DNA from 3 places in the Pseudaquabacterium inlustre genome. Region 1 is predicted to be linked to each of the others. Evidence: predicted binding sites of a transcription regulator. Region 1 holds the regulator's gene; each other region holds the start of a gene.
What was found. The regulator sigma-54, encoded in region 1, starts transcription at its own class of promoters, with help from an activator protein. The targets are predictions, from matches to a motif close to TGGCANGNAANCTGCTTT.
Positions count from the first base shown of each region.

Region 2: AACH10_RS23900 (PEP-CTERM sorting domain-containing protein) is a predicted target of sigma-54. The motif match lies at 3,583-3,600, and genes of this name have one in related genera.
Region 3: AACH10_RS08515 (ammonium transporter) is a predicted target of sigma-54. The motif match lies at 3,497-3,514, and genes of this name have one in related genera.

Region 1 is NZ_JBBUTH010000008.1:159,782-165,428, reverse strand. It holds gene lptA (lipopolysaccharide transport periplasmic protein LptA) at 1-291, shown strand, start outside; gene lptB (LPS export ABC transporter ATP-binding protein) at 321-1,097, shown strand; gene AACH10_RS15310 (RNA polymerase factor sigma-54) at 1,114-2,655, shown strand; gene AACH10_RS15305 (THUMP domain-containing class I SAM-dependent RNA methyltransferase) at 2,652-4,139, shown strand; gene AACH10_RS15300 (MFS transporter) at 4,140-5,306, opposite strand; gene AACH10_RS15295 (16S rRNA (uracil(1498)-N(3))-methyltransferase) at 5,323-5,647, opposite strand, start outside.
Region 2 is NZ_JBBUTH010000011.1:257,102-262,748, forward strand. It holds gene AACH10_RS23890 (hypothetical protein) at 1-122, shown strand, start outside; gene prsT (XrtA/PEP-CTERM system TPR-repeat protein PrsT) at 265-3,198, opposite strand; gene AACH10_RS23900 (PEP-CTERM sorting domain-containing protein) at 3,685-4,572, shown strand; gene AACH10_RS23905 (nitroreductase family protein) at 4,876-5,647, opposite strand, start outside.
Region 3 is NZ_JBBUTH010000004.1:86,856-92,502, forward strand. It holds gene AACH10_RS08500 (Bug family tripartite tricarboxylate transporter substrate binding protein) at 1-578, opposite strand, end outside; gene AACH10_RS08505 (AMP-binding protein) at 610-2,220, opposite strand; gene AACH10_RS08510 (NAD(P)H-dependent flavin oxidoreductase) at 2,272-3,315, opposite strand; gene AACH10_RS08515 (ammonium transporter) at 3,591-4,793, shown strand; gene AACH10_RS08520 (hypothetical protein) at 4,804-5,647, opposite strand, start outside.

The sequences.
Region 1 (5,647 bases):
AGCAAGACCGGCGTGATCCGCTTCGAAGGCGCGGCCGTGGTGCGGCGCCTGCGCGGCGCCACGCTGGCCGATGAGATCCAGGGCGCGCGCATCGTCTGGGACGGCCAGGCCGAGACCTTCAATGTGCAGGGCGGTGGGGCCACCACCGCCACCAACCCCGGCGGCCGCGTGCGCGCGGTGATCACGCCACGCCCCGGCACCGAGGCCGCCGCCGCGATGGCCGCCGAGGCCGCGTCCGCACCCGCGCAGGCCCCGCTGAAGAGCACGCCGGCCCTCGGGGAGCGGCGGTGACATCCGCCCAGGCGCCAGAGCGCGTGGCGATGGCGGCGCAGCCCCCGATCGGCCAGAGCCAAGGGCTCCAAGGGCTGACGGTCCAGGGGCTGCAAAAGAGCTACGGCTCGCGCCAGGTGGTCAAGGAAGTGCACCTGGCCGTGGGCGCCGGCGAGGTGGTGGGCCTGCTGGGCCCCAACGGCGCCGGCAAGACCACCACCTTCTACATGGTGGTGGGTCTGGTGCGTGCCGATGCCGGCGAGATCCGCATCGACGGCCAGGCCGTGCAAGGCAAGCCCATCCACCAGCGCGCGCGCATGGGCCTGAGCTACCTGCCGCAGGAAGCCTCGATCTTCCGCAAGCTCACGGTCGAGGAGAACGTGCGTGCGGTGCTCGAGCTGCAGGTGGGCGCCGACGGCCGGCCGCTGGCGGCCACCGAGATCCAGCAGCGCCTGGACGGCCTGCTGCACGACCTGAGCATCGAGAAGCTGCGCGACTCGCCGGCGCCGGCACTGTCGGGCGGCGAGCGTCGCCGTGTCGAGATCGCCCGCGCGCTGGCCACGCAGCCGCGCTTCATCCTGCTCGACGAGCCCTTCGCTGGCGTCGATCCGATCGCGGTGATCGAGATCCAGCGCATCATCGGCTTCCTGAAGCAGCGCGGCATCGGCGTGCTGATCACCGACCACAACGTGCGCGAGATGCTGGGCATCTGCGACCGCGCCTACATCATCAGCGAGGGGCGCGTGCTGGCCGAAGGCACGCCGTCCGAGATCGTCGAGAACGCCGACGTTCGCCGGGTGTACCTCGGCGAGCATTTCAAGATGTGATGACAGGCCCGAAGTCATGAAGCCTTCATTGCAGGTCCGCCTGTCGCAGCACCTGGCGCTGACGCCCCAGCTGCAGCAATCGATCCGCCTGCTGCAACTCTCCACGCTGGAGCTGCACCAGGAAATCGAGCAGATGCTCGAGGCCAATCCCTTCCTCGACGTGGAGGACGGCGGCGACGACTCGCTGGCCTATGGCCTGGAACGCGTGGCCGCCACGCCGGAGAGCGGTGCCGGCGCCGAGCGCGAGAAGGAGCGCCTGAGCGAGCGCGAGGACGCCGGCAGCGACGAGCCTGCCGGCGTGGACACCGCCGAGTTCGGCGCCACCGAGCGCGACGACTGGGAGAACGGCACCGAGCGTGACGACTTCGACGGCATCCGCGAGGCGCCCAGCAACAGCCCCTCGGGCAGCGGCGACGACGACTTCGAGCCGGTGGACGCGGCCAGCAGCGGCCCCACGCTGCAGGAGCACCTGCGCCGCCAGCTGCTGGGCATGCGCCTGTCGGACGAAGACGCGGCCACCGTGATGGTGCTGATCGAGAGCCTGGACGAGGACGGCTGGCTGGCCGACCCGCTGGCCGAGATCGCCGAGCGCGTGGCCGCCTCGCTGGACATCCCCGAAGACGACCTGGAGGCGCGCGAAGACCTGTTCGAGCGCCTGCGCTGCGGCCTGAAGTGGCTGCAGAGCCTGGAGCCCACCGGCGTGGGCGCCGCCAACCTGGGTGAGTGCCTGTGCCTGCAACTGCGCGAGAAGCCGGCCAGCCCGGCGCGCAAGCTGGCCATGCGCATTGCCGAGCAGCACCTCGAGCTGCTGGCGCGGCGCGACATGAAGAAGCTGACGCAGGCCACCGGCGCTGATGAAGCGCTGCTGCGCGAGGCCCAGGCGCTGATCCTGACCTGCGAGCCCAAGCCGGGCCGGCCGTTCACGCGCGCCGAGGCCAACATCATCGTGCCCGACGTCATCGTGCAGAAGGCCGGGCGCGGCTGGAAGGCCGTGCTCAACCCCGACGTGATGCCCAAGCTGAAGATCAACGACCTCTATGCGCAGGCCATCCGCGGCCAGCGCAACGGGGCCGCGGGTGGGCTGTCGTCGCGGCTGCAGGAGGCGCGCTGGTTCATGAAGAACATCCTGCAGCGCTTCGACACCATCCTGCGCGTCAGCCAGGCCATCGTCGAGCGGCAGAAGGGCTTCTTCACCCACGGCGAGATCGCGATGAAGCCGCTGGTGCTGCGCGAAATCGCCGACGAACTGGGCCTGCACGAGAGCACGATCTCGCGCGTGACCACGGCCAAGTACATGAACACGCCGTTCGGCACCTTCGAGCTGAAGTACTTCTTCGGCTCCAGCCTGAACACCGAGGCCGGCGGCAACGCCAGCTCCACCGCCGTGCGCGCGCTGATCAAGCAGCTGGTGGCCAACGAAGACCCGGCCAAGCCGCTGTCGGACAGCCAGCTGTCGGACATGCTGTCCGAGCAGGGCATCCAGGTGGCGCGGCGCACGGTGGCCAAGTACCGCGAGGCGCTGAAGATCGCGCCCGCCAACCTGCGCAAAGCCCTTTGACCAAGACCCCCCGTCCGCCGATCGGCGGCTACAAGACCCAGCGCCACACCGAGGCGCGTGGGCCCGGCCCGCGTTCCGGCGGCCCTGGCGGTCCGGCCATGCGCGGTCCCGGTGGCCCCGGCATGCCGGCCCGCGGCCCGGTGCGCCTGCCCGTCAAGGCCATCGCGCCGGTGGGCGACACGCCGGTGTCGCTGTTCCTGCCCTGTGCCGCTGGCGTCGAGCCGCTGCTGGCCGACGAGGTGGCGGCCCTGCTGGGCGTGGACCGCGCCGTGGTGCCGGCCGACCCCAGCCGCCGCCGCGTGGTGGAGCAGCGTGGCGGCGTGCAGGTGCTGGGCGATGCCCGCGTGGCGATGCAGCTGAACCTGCACAGCCGCCTGGCGCAGCGCGTGCTGTGGCCGCTGGCCTTCGGCCCCTACGAGAGCGAGCACGACCTGTACGACCTGGCGCGCCGCGTGCCGTGGGGCGACTGGATCACGCCCGAGCAGACCTTCCGCATCGACACCAGCGCCACGCGCAGTCCGCTGCAGAGCCTGAACTTCGCCACGCTGCGCGTGAAGGACGCGCTGTGCGATGTGCTGCGCGACGCCACCGGCAGCCGCCCCAGCGTCGACACCCGCCACCCCGATCTGCCGCTGGTGCTGCACCTGACGGCCGACACCGCGTCGCTGTATGCCGACACCTCGGGCGAGGCGCTGTTCAAGCGCGGCTGGCGCGACGAGCGCGATGGCGGCCTGAAGGGCGAGGCGCCACTGAAGGAAACCCTGGCCGCCGCGATGCTGGCCGCCGCCGGCTGGCAGGGCCGGCCCGAAGACGGTGCGCTGCTCGACCCCTGCTGCGGCGCCGGCACCATCGCCATCGAGGCCGCGCAGATCGCCTGTGGCATCGCGCCGGGGCTGAAGCGCCGCTTCGCCTTCGAGCGCATGCTGCCGTTCCGCACGCAACTGTCCGCCTGGGGCCAGCTGAAGGCCGAGGCGCAGGCGGCCGTGCACGCGCCGGCCGTGGCCATCCACGCCGGTGACGTGAGCTTCCGCATGACCGACTTCGCCGCGCGCAATGCCCAGCGCGCCGGCGTCGGCCATGCCATCGTCTTCAAGACCGCCGACGCGCTGCAGCGCCCGCCGCCGGCCGAGGCCGGCCTGCTGGTGTTCAACCCGCCGTACGGCGAGCGCATCGAGGCCAAGGGCTCGCGCGGCGAGCGCGGCGCCGAGCGCGCGGTGCGCGAGGGCTTCGCTGAAGGCCCTGCGGGTGCGCCCGAGGGCGAGAAGGACGCCGCCGGCGCCGCCTTCTTCAGCGGCCTGGCCGCGCACTGGAAGCGCGCCTATGCCGGCTGGACGGCCTGGGTGCTCAGCCCCGACATGAAGCTGCCGCAGGCCCTGCGCCTGAAGGAAGCCCGCCGCGTGCCGATGTGGAACGGTCCGATCGAGTGCCGGCTGTTCCGCTTCGACCTGATCGCCGGCTCGGCGCGGGCGCCGCGCGCCGAGTGATCAGCGCGCCGGCCGCACCTGGCGCAGCCACAGCAGCGCGGCCCCCATCAGCGCCAGCGGCAGCAGCGCGCCCAGGTTCATGGCCTGCCAGCCGCCGGTGGTGACCAGCGCGCCCGAGCTGAACGAGGTCAGCGTCATCGTCGTGTAGACGCAGAAGTCCAGCGCCGCCTGGGCGCGGGTCTTTTCCTCGGGGCGCCAGGCCTCGGTGGCCAGCGTGGTGCCGCCGATGTAGAGGAAGTTCCAGCCCAGGCCCAGCACCATCAGCGCGCCCAGGAAGTGCATGACGTCGTTGCCCGACAGCGCGAACGCCACGCAGCCCAGGTTCAGCAGCAGGCCCACGGCCATCACCGGCTCCACGCCGAAGCGCTGGATCAGCCGGCCGGTGACGAAGCTGGGCACGAACATCGCCAGCACATGCCACTCCAGCACCAGCGCGGCGGCCGAGAACGGGTGGCTGCACTGGGCCATGGCGATGGGCGTGGCGGCCATCAGCAGGTTCATCACGCCGTAGCCGATGCTGCAGGCCGCGGCGGCGATGATGAACAGCGGCTGGCGCACGATCTCGCCCAGCGGACGGCCCTGCACCGCACCACCGCCCTGGCCCGGCAGCGGCGGAAAGGGAATCAGGCTCATCACACCCAGGCTGGCCACGGCCACGCCGGCCAGCACCAGGTAGGCGCCGGCAAACGGTGCGCCGGCCAGCAGGTCACGGCTGTGCGTGGCCAGGTTGGGGCCCACCACGCCGCCCAGGATGCCGGCCGCCAGCACCCAGGAGATGGCCCGCTCCTTGGCCTGCGGCGGCACCAGCTCGATGGCGGCAAAGCGGTACAGCGCGCCGTTGGCGTTGTAGAAGCCGGCCAGCAGCGTGGCCGCGCACAGCAGCCAGAAGCTGGCGTGGGCCGCGGCCCAGGCGCACAACAGCGCGCTGACGATGGCCACCACCAGCCCCAGCTGGAAGCTGCGCTGGCGGCCCCAGCGGCGCTGCACCCGCGCCACGATGCCGGTGGCCAGCGCGCCGCCGGCCACATAGCCGGTGACCGGCAGTGTGGCCATCCAGCCGGCCGGCGCCAGCGCCAGGCCCACCAGGCCGTTGATGGCGATGAAGGTCACGTTGTTGACCATCAGCAGGCCCTGGCAGATCACCAGCAGCGCCAGGGGGCGGTTCATGGGCGGTGCGTCCTGTTCAGGCCGTGTGGCCGTGGGCGGCGATGACGGCCAGTGCGGCCAGCGGCGCGGTGTCGGCGCGCAGCACGCGCGGGCCCAGCGACACGGGCTGGAAGCCGGCCTTCTCGGCGGCCGCCTGCTCGGCGGGGCTCAGGCCGCCCTCGGGGCCGCTCAGGAGCACCCAGTGCGTGCCCGGCGCTGCGGCGTCCAGCACCTGGCGCAGCGGCGGGGCGGTGGTGTCCAGGCTCAGCTGCAGGCCACGGGCCCCCGCACCGGCGGCGCCCAGCGCGCCGGGCAGCCAGGCGGCCAGGGTCTGTGGCGCAGCGATGGGCGGCACGCGGTTG
Region 2 (5,647 bases), on a different contig from region 1:
ACACGTTGATCAATGACGGCGCGACCCTTGTCGTCGGATCAGTTCTGATGTCTGGCTCGGTGGTCGGCCCGAATGAGGTCTGGCGAGGTAATCCGGCACGGAGGTGGACAGCAGGGCCGTGACGATGCGTCCCGGCGAGGGGGGCATCCGCCTCGCCGATGCACCCATGCACCGCTCCCGATTGGGTGGACAGCCAAAGCGACGCCGCCACGCCGCCACGCCGCCACGCCGCCACGCCGCCACGCCGCCACGCCGCCACGCCGATCACGAAGCGGCCAACCTCTTCAACTCATTGATTTCTTCCACCAGGGCAGGCGCTGGCCGCCGCTTTTCAGCCTCGACAAGCGAAGCCTTGCCAGCGACTTTGTCCCCTGATTTCAACTGGAGGCGTGCAAGAGTAACGTAGTAAGAGGGCACATCCGGCGCCTTGGAAACCGCTAATTGGGCATTCTTGATGGCCTTGTCAATTTGGCCCTCTGCGGCGAGGGCGAGAGCCAGCGTGTCAAGTACCGCGGCGAAGTCTGGGGCTTCAGTAAGTGCGCGTTCCGCCAGAGCGACAGCGCCCTGTTTTCCCTCTCGCACCCGAATCCATGCGAGATTGTTCAGTGCCGCAACATGTTTAGGATAGGCCTCAACGATCTCAGAGAACAGCTTTTCGGCATTGGGCAAGCGGGATGCTTCCAGCTCGATGTTACCTACAAAGAACTTGAATCCGATATCTTGGGGGTTTTTTTGGAGCCACTCGCCCGAGAATTTGCTTGCTGGCACATCTCCCTTCAATTCCTTTGTCAGCAGATATACCCTCGATGGAAGGTTGAGTGGATACTTTCGCGAAAGTCCCGCTCTGTATGTTTCCAAGGCCTCAGCTTGACGTCGCAGCCGCAGCAATATGTCACCCGCAAGCAAGTGGCCAAGTCCGTCGTTTGGCCTGTCGCGTTGAATAGCTTTGGCAGCATCAAGAGAAAGTTCTGGCCGCTTGTTGTTCAACCCTAGCGCAATGAGTCCTCGCGACGCCTGCATGTTCGTCGGATCTAACTCCAGCGCTCGCTTGAAACTCTTTTCCGCACGCACGGATTGCCCGGCGATCACCTCGGCCTGTGCCAGTTGCGCATAAGCCTTGGAACTCGAAGGCGCCTTATTGACAAGCTTCTGTCCGGTGGCCACAGCTTGATTGACGTCGCCAGTCAATAACTGTGCAGTCCCCAACATCGAGAGTACGGAAAGATCTTCTGGTATCGCTGCGGCGGCTGACTGTGCCGCATCAAGCAGCCCCTTGCTGTCGTTGCGTTTGAGTAGGTACCCCATATATGCCAAGCGCGCGCTCGAATCGCTTGGGTTCGCGGCAATCGCCTCGCTGTAGGTCTTCAGGATAACGCCATGGCTTGCGCCTCGGCGCTCCTGACTACTAGCGACGGCCAAGCGAGCGCTGATTGCTCTGGGATTCTTTCCAATGAACTCATTGAGCCGCACTTCGGCCTTCTCCGAACTGCCTTCAAGTTGGTCAAGCGACGAAAGTGCAAGCGCAGCCGCGGCGTTGGTGCCGTCGATCCCGAGAGCTTGCTCGAAGCTGGATCTGGCGCCCTTGAAATCCCGCTTCATCATCGCCAATTGCCCAAGAAGCATCGCGGGTTGGGCGCTCTTGGTGTCCTTGGATTGAAGCAGGTCGATTGACTTCTTTGCGCCGTCAAAGTCGCGCTTCTGGAGTTGGGCGGCAATCAGCGCCATATCGGCGATGGTGTCGGCGGAATTGGCGGCTGTGTCCTGGAGCAATGACAACGCCTGGCTCGGGTCTGACCGCATCTTGATCATTGCGATCTGGGTCTTCACGTTGGTGTCATCCGGAGTCTTCGCCAGTGCCTTCGAATAGAAGGTCTCGGCTTGAGACGGGCGGTTCGCCGCCAAATGGGCGCCGCCGGCAATGACGAAGAGCTCCGTGTCCTGGGTATTGGATTGAATCAATGGGGCCAACACCTCAAGGGCTTTGTCGGGTGCGCCTTCGCGCACCCACGCTCGCGCCAAGGTCTTCCGCGGCTGTGCAGTCTGTGGCGAGATAAAAATGGCGCGTTGCAACTGTGTGATCGCGTTGGCCGTGTTACCAAGCTCTAGTTCGATGCTGCCAGACAGCGCGAGAACGTCGGCATTTGCAGAAGCAACTTTCAATAATGGCTGTAGCAGTTCACGAGCGCGTTGATAATCTTTCTTGTGCAATGCCAAAATGCTCGCCGTGAATACGCTCATCGGATGTTTGGGCAGCGCCACTATCATCGCCTTCAGGGCGGCGTCGGCTTTGCTGATATCTTTTTTCAACAAATGCAGTTGCACAAGACTTGCATGAGCTGAAGCGGTTCGAGGCTGAGCTTCGACGGCTTTTTGATATGCGCTCTTGGCGCCGTCTATATCACGCTTGCCATAGAGCAGCAAATCGGCGCGCGCCAGCCAGATCTCAGCGCTTTCGCCGTCTTTAATGCTTTTTGCTGCCGCATCAAGAACCGCAAAGGCCTTATCGAGGCGCCCGGCGTTGGCATGGAGGCGTGCCGCCAGCGCGGCAGCCCGCGCTTGGCCAGGGGATGAGGCTAGGACCTCATCGACCATTTGAAGTGCCTTCTCAGGGCCGCCCAACCTCAATTGAGCAATAGCCATCAACGTCTTCAGTTCGGCTTGAGCTGCCTCCTTTTTCAGGGCGATGCTGCTATATTCATCCAGTGCGACTTGATATTTTTTTCTTTCAACAAGGGCGCGCGCGAGAAGCGGGATGACATCGTCATCTCGAGCGCCTGCCTTTCGAGCTTTTCCGAGTTCGATGGACGCATTTTCGTATTCGCCTTGCTCAAGCAAGACGCTCGCGAGTTGGACTCGCGCATCGGCGCTTTCTGGATGCTGTTCCAGTTCGCGCCGCAGAATGCTCGCCGACAAATCAAGATTCCCCTGCTGAGCCGCTTGCCGCGCTTGGGCAGGCGCGGAGTCGGCGCTCAAGCGATCTCCGCAGGCGGCCGTGAGGATTGCGAGCGCCCCAACGGCAGCAAGAGTCAGGCCGCGCCTATTTTGGCCGGGCCACGCGCTTTCATGATGACGGGTCATGTCGTATGCGGTCTTCGTTCGAAGAGAAGTTGCGAGCTGAGCATAGGCGATCCGCCTCAATGCGTGATCCCTCAAGGCCGAATGCGCAACGGGAACTGCTGATGTCAAGGCGACTTTCATCCCAATCGCATCGCGACAAGAACTTCAATCGCAGGGGGGGCGTTGCTCCAGTTTATGCGGGCGCTACTGCATAAGATGCACACTGCATTGGTGGTGTACCTCGCAACCGACGAGGTGTGGCTTACTCCACGAGGTCGGCCGGTGGGTGGGTGTGTCTGTCAACGGATCAAGTCTCTCCCGCACGACGCAAACGGCAGCATACGTTCGGTTGCCACGTCGGCGTTCAGGCGCCTGAGCAGGCGCCTCGGCGGCGAGGCGACGGCTCAAGTACACAGAACAGCGGCGTAACGCCGGGCCTAACTTCTGTCGAAATTGCTTACATGGCGTCGCTATGACTGACCGTAGTCTTGCGTAAGTTGTTGACGGAGCATCGAAATTTCACACTGGCACGGATGTCGCTTGCAGCATTTCAGGCGGCTGCTCAGTCACGACGTCTTCAGGTGGGCTGTAGGGCTGGCTACTTTTTTGACTCCGGGAAGGAATGTTATGTCCAAGCTTTCAAAGTTCGCGGCGGCGGTGCTGGCGCTCGGCGCCGTGGCTGCTCAAGCCAGCGTGGTGATCGATCTTTTCGATCAACCGAGTACTGTCGACCTTGACGATGCGTCGGATCCAAATTTTAAGTACGTCGCCAAGGACAAGACCGTTAACTCGAAATTCACGTGGGCGACCCAGTATGGCCCCACTGGAGGGGCCATCGGTTCCTATCGTGATTTGGGTGTTAGCAAGACTAACGGTACGCAAAGTTCGAAATTGTTCGTGGCTGATGGCTACCTGCAGTTTGCAAATAATCCTCTCCAGTCATCGACGGGTGTGGTTCGCTGGGATGGTGCGGGTACGGGTGCCGGCACGACCGGTGACATGACCGGCGTGACGGACACGGGCAATGCCTATACAGGGCTAAACTACACCGGGCTGGGTGGTGTGAATTTGGCGGCGCAGGCTGATCAGTTTCAGTTCACCGTGCTGAGCTCTGATTTGGGGTTCACGTTCGCTCTCGAGGTGTACACGGATAGCACCCATTGGAGCCGGATCGTGTTTGAGTCGCAGGCTCATAGTTTCCTGTCACCTTCTGGAACCCCGATTCCTTTTACCGCTTTCGGCGCCTGTGGTTACAGCGACCCCTCTGACAGTGACAATGATGACGTGCTGTCGGTGACTTGTGGCTCTGGTGGGGCGGTGGACTTCACCAGCGTCGGCGCGATTCAGGGCATTATCGATTACGCCGGCTTGACCAATGCGGCCAACGGCAAGTTGGATCTAGATCTGACTATCGACAAGCTGGATTCTTCTAAAGTGCCTGAGCCCGGTTCAGTCGCCCTGGTCGGTCTTGCGCTGGCGGGTGCTGGTGTGGCGGCGCGCCGTCGCCGCAACTAAAGCCAAAGCGTTTGATTGCAAATTATACTTAACCCGGTTGGGTTTGGTGTAATTTGGACCGGTCTTATCTGGCGCGCAGACAGGCTGGCAGCGGAGCCCCTTGGTGGGGCTCCATTTTCTTTTGAGCCAGAGTTTTCTTGATCTGTAGCAGTTAATGCTCTTATGTCTTGGCGGGTGAATGCCTGTCTGGCGTGGGGCGCTCGTTGTATCGCCTAATTGCTTCGCTGGCTGCCCGAAAGAACAGCGGCTGCGTCAGATTTGCGCTGGCGCGACGTTGAAGATCAAGTGGAGGTGTCAAATCGGTTATGAGTGACGCTGCACCATTTGCGACACGGCCCGACGCACGGAGCGGGCGCTTGCCGGTGTTCCTGCGCCAAGCCGACCAAGCCAAGCCACCCGTGCGCTGGGCAGCTCCAGGCTGGCATCGGTCAGTTGGGCCAACTTCGCGCCCAACTGCCTGAGGAAGGGCTCGCGTGTGAACTCACGCTCTTCATGCACATACCGGCAGAAGATAAGTGGTGTCAGTTCAGGCTGGTGCTGCAGGTTCAGCGACGTAGCCGTCAGCCAGAAGCGCTGGACGGCCCGTCCCGCGGCCACATAGTCGTCCACATTGGAAAGAGGTGACGCGGCCACGAGGGCGACATGCGCGGCGCAGCGAAGGGAGGGTATGAAATCCATTTGCAGCCGCGGCATCACCGTGCCGGCTAGCCATTGGTTCAGGAAGTGGACGCGCTTCCAGTCGGCCAGGGCCCAGCGCATCAGCTTAAGGGTCATGGCGTCCAGACCCAGCGCGGCGTCGGGGACCCGGTCTGCACTGAAGCGTGCGTCCCAGTCGATGACCGAACGATGCACCTCGTAGGCTTCCTGCATCGTCAGCCGGAGCTTGGCATTCGCGAACATCAGCCGCGCCAACTGCCAGCGTTGGGCGGCGCTGGCATACCAGCGCAGGCTGTAGCCGGCCGGCAGGCTGCTCTCCAGCGTGTGGATCTCGGTGGCGGTCAGCGGCCGGGTGCTGTAGGCACTGCGGTTCACGCTGCGCCTTGGGATGGCGGATAGCAAGGGGTCGGGCCGTCGG
Region 3 (5,647 bases), on a different contig from region 1:
CCCTTGTACGGCACATGGGTCATCTGCGTGCCGGTCAGGCTCTTGAACAGCTCGCCCGACACATGCACCGACGAGCCCACGCCCGGCGAGCCGAAGCTGGCGGCGTTGGGGTTGGCCTTGAGCCAGGCGATCAGCTCGGGCACGGTCTTGGCCGGCACGTTGTTGGTGACCACCAGCAGGTTGGGCGCCGAGGCCACATGCGCCACCGGCGCGAAGTCGCGCACCATGTCGTAGGGCATTCTGGCGTACAGCGCGCCGTTGATGGCGTGCGTGCCCACCGTGCCCATCACCAGCGTGTGGCCGTCCGGCGCGGCCTTGGCCACCTTGTCGGCGCCGATGTTGCCGCCGGCGCCGGGCACGTTGTCGATCACCACCGGCTGGCCCAGCTGGGCCTTCTCGGCGAACAGCCGCGCCAGGATGTCGGGCGCGCCGCCGGGCGGGAAGGTGACCACCAGGCGGATCGGCTGCTTTGGCCAGGCGCTGGTCTGCGCGGCGGCGGGCGCGGCCAGACCGGCCATCGAGGCGGCCACGGCGGCCGCCGCGGCCAGCACCTGGCGGCGTGGGAGGGATGGGTTCATGCGGGGCGTGTCTCCGGGGCCGGGCGGTGTTTCAGTTGACGTGCCGCGCCTGCCCGGCCCAGTAGGGCGCGCGCAGCACTTTCTTGTCGATCTTGCCCACGGCGGTGCGCGGCAACTCGGCCACGAAGTCGATCTGTTTGGGCACCTGCACGCTGCCCTTCTTCTGGCGCACCAGCTCGGTCAGCTGGGCGGCCAGCTCGGTGTCGGGCACGGTCACGCCGGGGCGGCGCTGCACCACGGCCGTCACGGCCTCGCCCCACTTGCTGTCGGGCACGCCGATCACCGCCACCATGGCCACCGCCGGGTGGCTGGAGATCACGTCCTCCACGTCGCGCGGGTACACGTTGAAGCCACCCGAGACGATCATGTCCTTCTTGCGGTCGACGATGAAGTAATGGCCTTCGGGCGTGGCACGCGCCATGTCGCCGGTGTGCAACCAGCCATTCCTCAGCGTGGCGGCGCTCAGCTCGGGCTGGTTCAGGTAGTGCTTCATCACCTGCGGGCCGCGCACGCACAACTCGCCCACGTCGCCCGGGGCCACGGCGTTGTCGTGGTCGTCCAGCAGGGCCACGGTGCTGTGCGTGGTGGCGTTGCCGCAGCTGGCAAACAGCTCGGGCCGCTTCGGGTCGTGGTCGGCGCGCTTCAGGAAGGTGATCGGGTAGCCCTCGGTCTGTCCGTACAGCTGCGCGAACTTCGGGCCGATGCGCTCCAGGCCTTCCATCAGCCGGGTGGGCGACATCGGGCTGGCGCCGTAGATCAGCGATTCCAGGCTGCTGAGATCGGTGCGGTCCAGCTCGGGCTGGTCGAGCAGCACGTAGATCATCGTCGGCACCAGCAGCGCCAGGTTGATGCGCTCGCGCTGCACGATGTCCAGCAGCTGGCCGGGGTGGAAGCCCTTCATCAGTCGCACCGTGCCGCCGCGCATCAGCGTGGGCTGCACCAGCGTGCCGGCCACATGGGTGATGGGCGCGGCCGCCAGGTAGTGCGGGCAGGCCGGCAGCTCGAAATCGGTGAGCACGTCCAGCAGCATGGCCGCGCAGCCGGCCTGGTCGCGCACCGCGCCCTTGCTGCGGCCGGTGGTGCCGCCGGTGTAGTTGATGGTGGCGATGTCGTTGGCCAGCGAGATGTCGCGCATGCTGCCGTGGCCGACGCGGTGCGCGGCGGCCGCCAGATCGCTGCCGCGGTCGAGGCCGGCCGGATCGCCCAGCGTGTACACCTGCTGCAGCTGCGGGCAGCCGGCCACCAGGGCCGCGGCGCGCTCGCCGAAGGCCTGGGCATCGACCACCAGCACCTCGGCCTCGAAGTCCTGCAGCTGGAACAGGTGGTCGTCCAGGCTGCCCAGCTGGTGCAGCCAGGTGGTGCACATGCCGCTGGCCTGGGCCGCGGCGCCGGCGCACCAGGCCTCCATGCGGTTGCCGGCCAGCAGGGCCACGCGCGTGGCGTGCGGCAGGGCCGCGCCGGAATACACGGTCTGCATGCGGCCGATCAGCTCCGACAAGCCGCGGTAGCTGATCTGGCCACCATCCCACACGAAGGCGGTGCGGTCGGCGTAGCGGTTCAATGCACGCTGCAGCAGGGCGCTGACCGTGGGGCCGGTCTGGATGGCGACTTCGGGCGGAATGCCGACGAGGGCGGGTTTCATGCTGTGTCTCCCTGGTGAATGGCGGGCCGGGTGCGGGGCCGCGGACGACGGTCAGCCGCCGGCATCGTGGAACGCGGCTTCGAGTTCGGCTATCAGGTCTGCCACCGAGGGCACGCCCTGCACGCCCGAGACGCTGTGGCCGGCGCTCCACACGTCGCGCCAGCGGCGCGGGCCGGGGGCGGCGGCGGTTTCGGGGGCGGTCCCGGGGGCGGTGGCGTCGTCGTCACCGCGGTGGCTGCGGCCGCCGAACATCTGCGCGGCGGTCTCGGGCGTGACGCTCTCGTCCAGCCGCGCCGGGTCCAGCCCGGCCTGGCGGATCGACGGCGCCAGCATGCTGGTGGGCAGGCCGGTGAAGGCCTTGGTGAGCACGATGTCGTCGATGCTGGCCTCCACCAGCATCTGCTTGTAGGCGGCTTCGGCCAGGCTTTCGCGCGTGGCGATGAAGCGCGTGCCCATGTACCCAAGGTCGCAGCCCAGCACCTGGGCGGCGCGCAGCGATGTGCCGTCGCTCTGCCCGCCGGCCAGCACCAGCAGGCCGCGGTAGCCCTCGCGCCGCAGCGCGCGCACGAAGGCGAAGGGGTTCAGCCAGCCGGTCTGGCCGCCGGCGCCGGCGCTCAGCAGCACCAGGCCGTCGGCCCCGGCGGCGATGGCCTTGTGCGCATGGGCCAGCGTGGCCACATCGGCCAGCACGGTGCAGCCGATGCCGTGCAGCGCCGGCAGGATGGGCGCGGGCGAGCCCACGCTGGTGATCACCACCTCGGGCCGGTGGCGCAGCACGCAGGCCAGGTCATCGGCCAGGCGGGGCGAGCGCATGATCAGGTTGGGGCACCAGGGCGCGGCGCCGGGCTGGCCGGTCAGCCGGTCGGTGATCGTGCGCAGCCAGGCGTCGAGTTCATCGGCGCTGCGCGCATTGGCCGTGGGAAAGGCGCCCACCACGCCGGCGGCGCAGGCCGCGCTGACCAGGTCGACGCCCGACACGCGCAGCATCGGCGCGGCGATCAAGGGCAGACGCAGGCGCTTCAGCCAGGCGGGCCGGGCCGGGTCGGTCGCTGGCGGCGCATCACCGGGCGAGGCATGTGGCGGGGCAAGGGGCACGGCAATCGCTCCGTCGGGGCAGTGCGCGGCATGCTAGGCAGGGCAAGAGTGGCTGGCGATCGTCGGAACGGACGGATCGCCAAGTCGTCTTTCGTGCACAACAGTGGTGCAAAGATTCGCCCCAAACCTGCGCAAAGGCCTTGCGCCGCGCCGAGATGGTGCGCGATCGATGCACCAAACAAGGCATGCGAATTGCTTGTATCTGGTGCATCGTCAGACCGCCGTGGTGCATGAGGCCCCGAGGCGGCGCAGATACCCGTTTAGGAGCCTTTCCCATGGAGCAACTCAAGCAGGGCAGCGATGCCCTGTTCATTCTTTTGGGCGCCATCATGGTGCTCGCCATGCACGCCGGTTTCGCGTTCCTCGAGCTGGGCACCGTGCGCAAGAAGAACCAGGTGAACGCGCTGGTGAAGATCCTGGTCGACTTTGCGATCAGCACCATCGCCTACTTCTTCGTCGGCTATGCCGTGGCCTACGGCACCAGCTTCATGGTGGGCGCCGACGTGCTGGCGGCCAAGAACGGCTACGAGCTGGTGAAGTTCTTCTTCCTGCTGACCTTTGCCGCGGCCATTCCGGCCATCGTGTCGGGCGGCATCGCCGAGCGCGCGCGCTTCGGCCCGCAGCTGATCGCCACCGCGGTGCTGGTGGGCGTGGTGTACCCGCTGTTCGAGGGCGTGGCGTGGAACCAGCGATTCGGCATCCAGGCCTGGCTGAAGGCCGCCACCGGCGCCGAGTTCCATGACTTCGCCGGCAGCGTGGTGGTGCATGCCGTGGGCGGCTGGATCGGCCTGGCGGCCGTGCTGCTGCTGGGCGCGCGCCAGAACCGCTACCGCAAAGATGGTGCGATGAGCGCCCACCCGCCCAGCAACATCCCGTTCCTGGCACTCGGCGCCTGGATCCTGGCGGTGGGCTGGTTCGGCTTCAACGTGATGAGCGCGCAGACCATCGACAAGATCAGCGGTCTGGTGGCCGTGAACTCGCTGATGGCCATGGTGGGCGGCACGCTGGTGGCCGTGCTGATGGGCAAGAACGACCCCGGCTTTGCCTACAACGGCCCGCTGGCCGGCCTGGTGGCCGTGTGCGCGGGTTCCGATGTGATGCACCCGGCTGGCGCGCTGGTGGTGGGCGGCGTGGCCGGCGCCATCTTCGTCACGCTGTTCACGCTGACGCAGAACAAGTGGAAGATCGACGACGTGCTGGGCGTGTGGCCGCTGCACGGCCTGTGCGGCGCCTGGGGCGGCATCGCCTGCGGCATCTTCGGTTTGCCGACCTTCGGCGGCCTGGGCGGCGTGAGCTTCGGCGCGCAACTGGCCGGCACCCTGATGGGCGTGGTGTGGGCCTTTGCCGGCGGCCTGACGGTCTACGGCGTGCTGAAGGTGGCCGTGGGCCTGCGCCTGTCGGCCGAAGAGGAATACGAGGGTGCCGACCTGTCGATCCACCGCATCGGCGCCACGCCCGACCGCGAGGTGAGCTGGTAAGCCGATGGCCTCAGCGCACGCCGGACGACGGTGTGCGCCAGCGGTGAAGGGCGGCCTGCGGGCCGCCTTCTTCTTGGGCCGTGCGCGTCCACAGCGCGGCAGCACCGGCCAGCGCCAGCGCGCCATGCAGGGCCACCAAGGTGTGCGAGCCGAAGGTCTCCAGCGCCCAGCCAAAGCCCAGCAGCGCCAGGGCCGACAGGGCCAGGGTGCGCGCGGCCGACGGCGCCTTGGAGGGCGCGGCGCCAGCATCGCCGGCCAGCCGCAGACGCCAGGCCAGGCCCCAGGCCAGCCCGTGCAGCAGTGCGGCGCCAGCCAGGCCCTCGCGTCCCGGCCAGGCCAGCGCCAGGCCGCCCAGCAGCAGCAAGGCGGCCACGGCCTGGCGCAGCCGTGCTGCGGGCAGCGGGCGCAACCCCGGCCAGGGCAGGGCGGGCAGCAGCATGGCAGCCAGGTGCTGGGCCGCGGTGCTGGCGGCCTGTTCGGCCGGCGTGCCGTTGCCGGTGCTGCACCAGGCGGCCATCCAGGGCAGGGCGGCCATCATCGGCAGCATCGCGAACGCGGCGGCCTGCGACGCCCATTGCGCCGGATCGCGCAGGGCCGCCAGCCGCAGCACCGGCCACGCGCAATCGAACAGGCCGCTGCGGCAGGGCGTGGCGGCGCGACCAGCCAGCGCGGCCAGCCCGGCCAGCGCCACACCGGCCAACGGAAGTGACCAGGCGATGCGGGCCAGCGTGACGGCGGGATCGGCCCCCGCGGCGTCGGCCAGCAGCGCGGCGGCCAGCAGGGTGCCGCCGGCGGCAGCCAGCGGGGGCGGCGCGGGCCGGTGACCGGCTGCACCGCCGGCTTGAGCGCCCGCC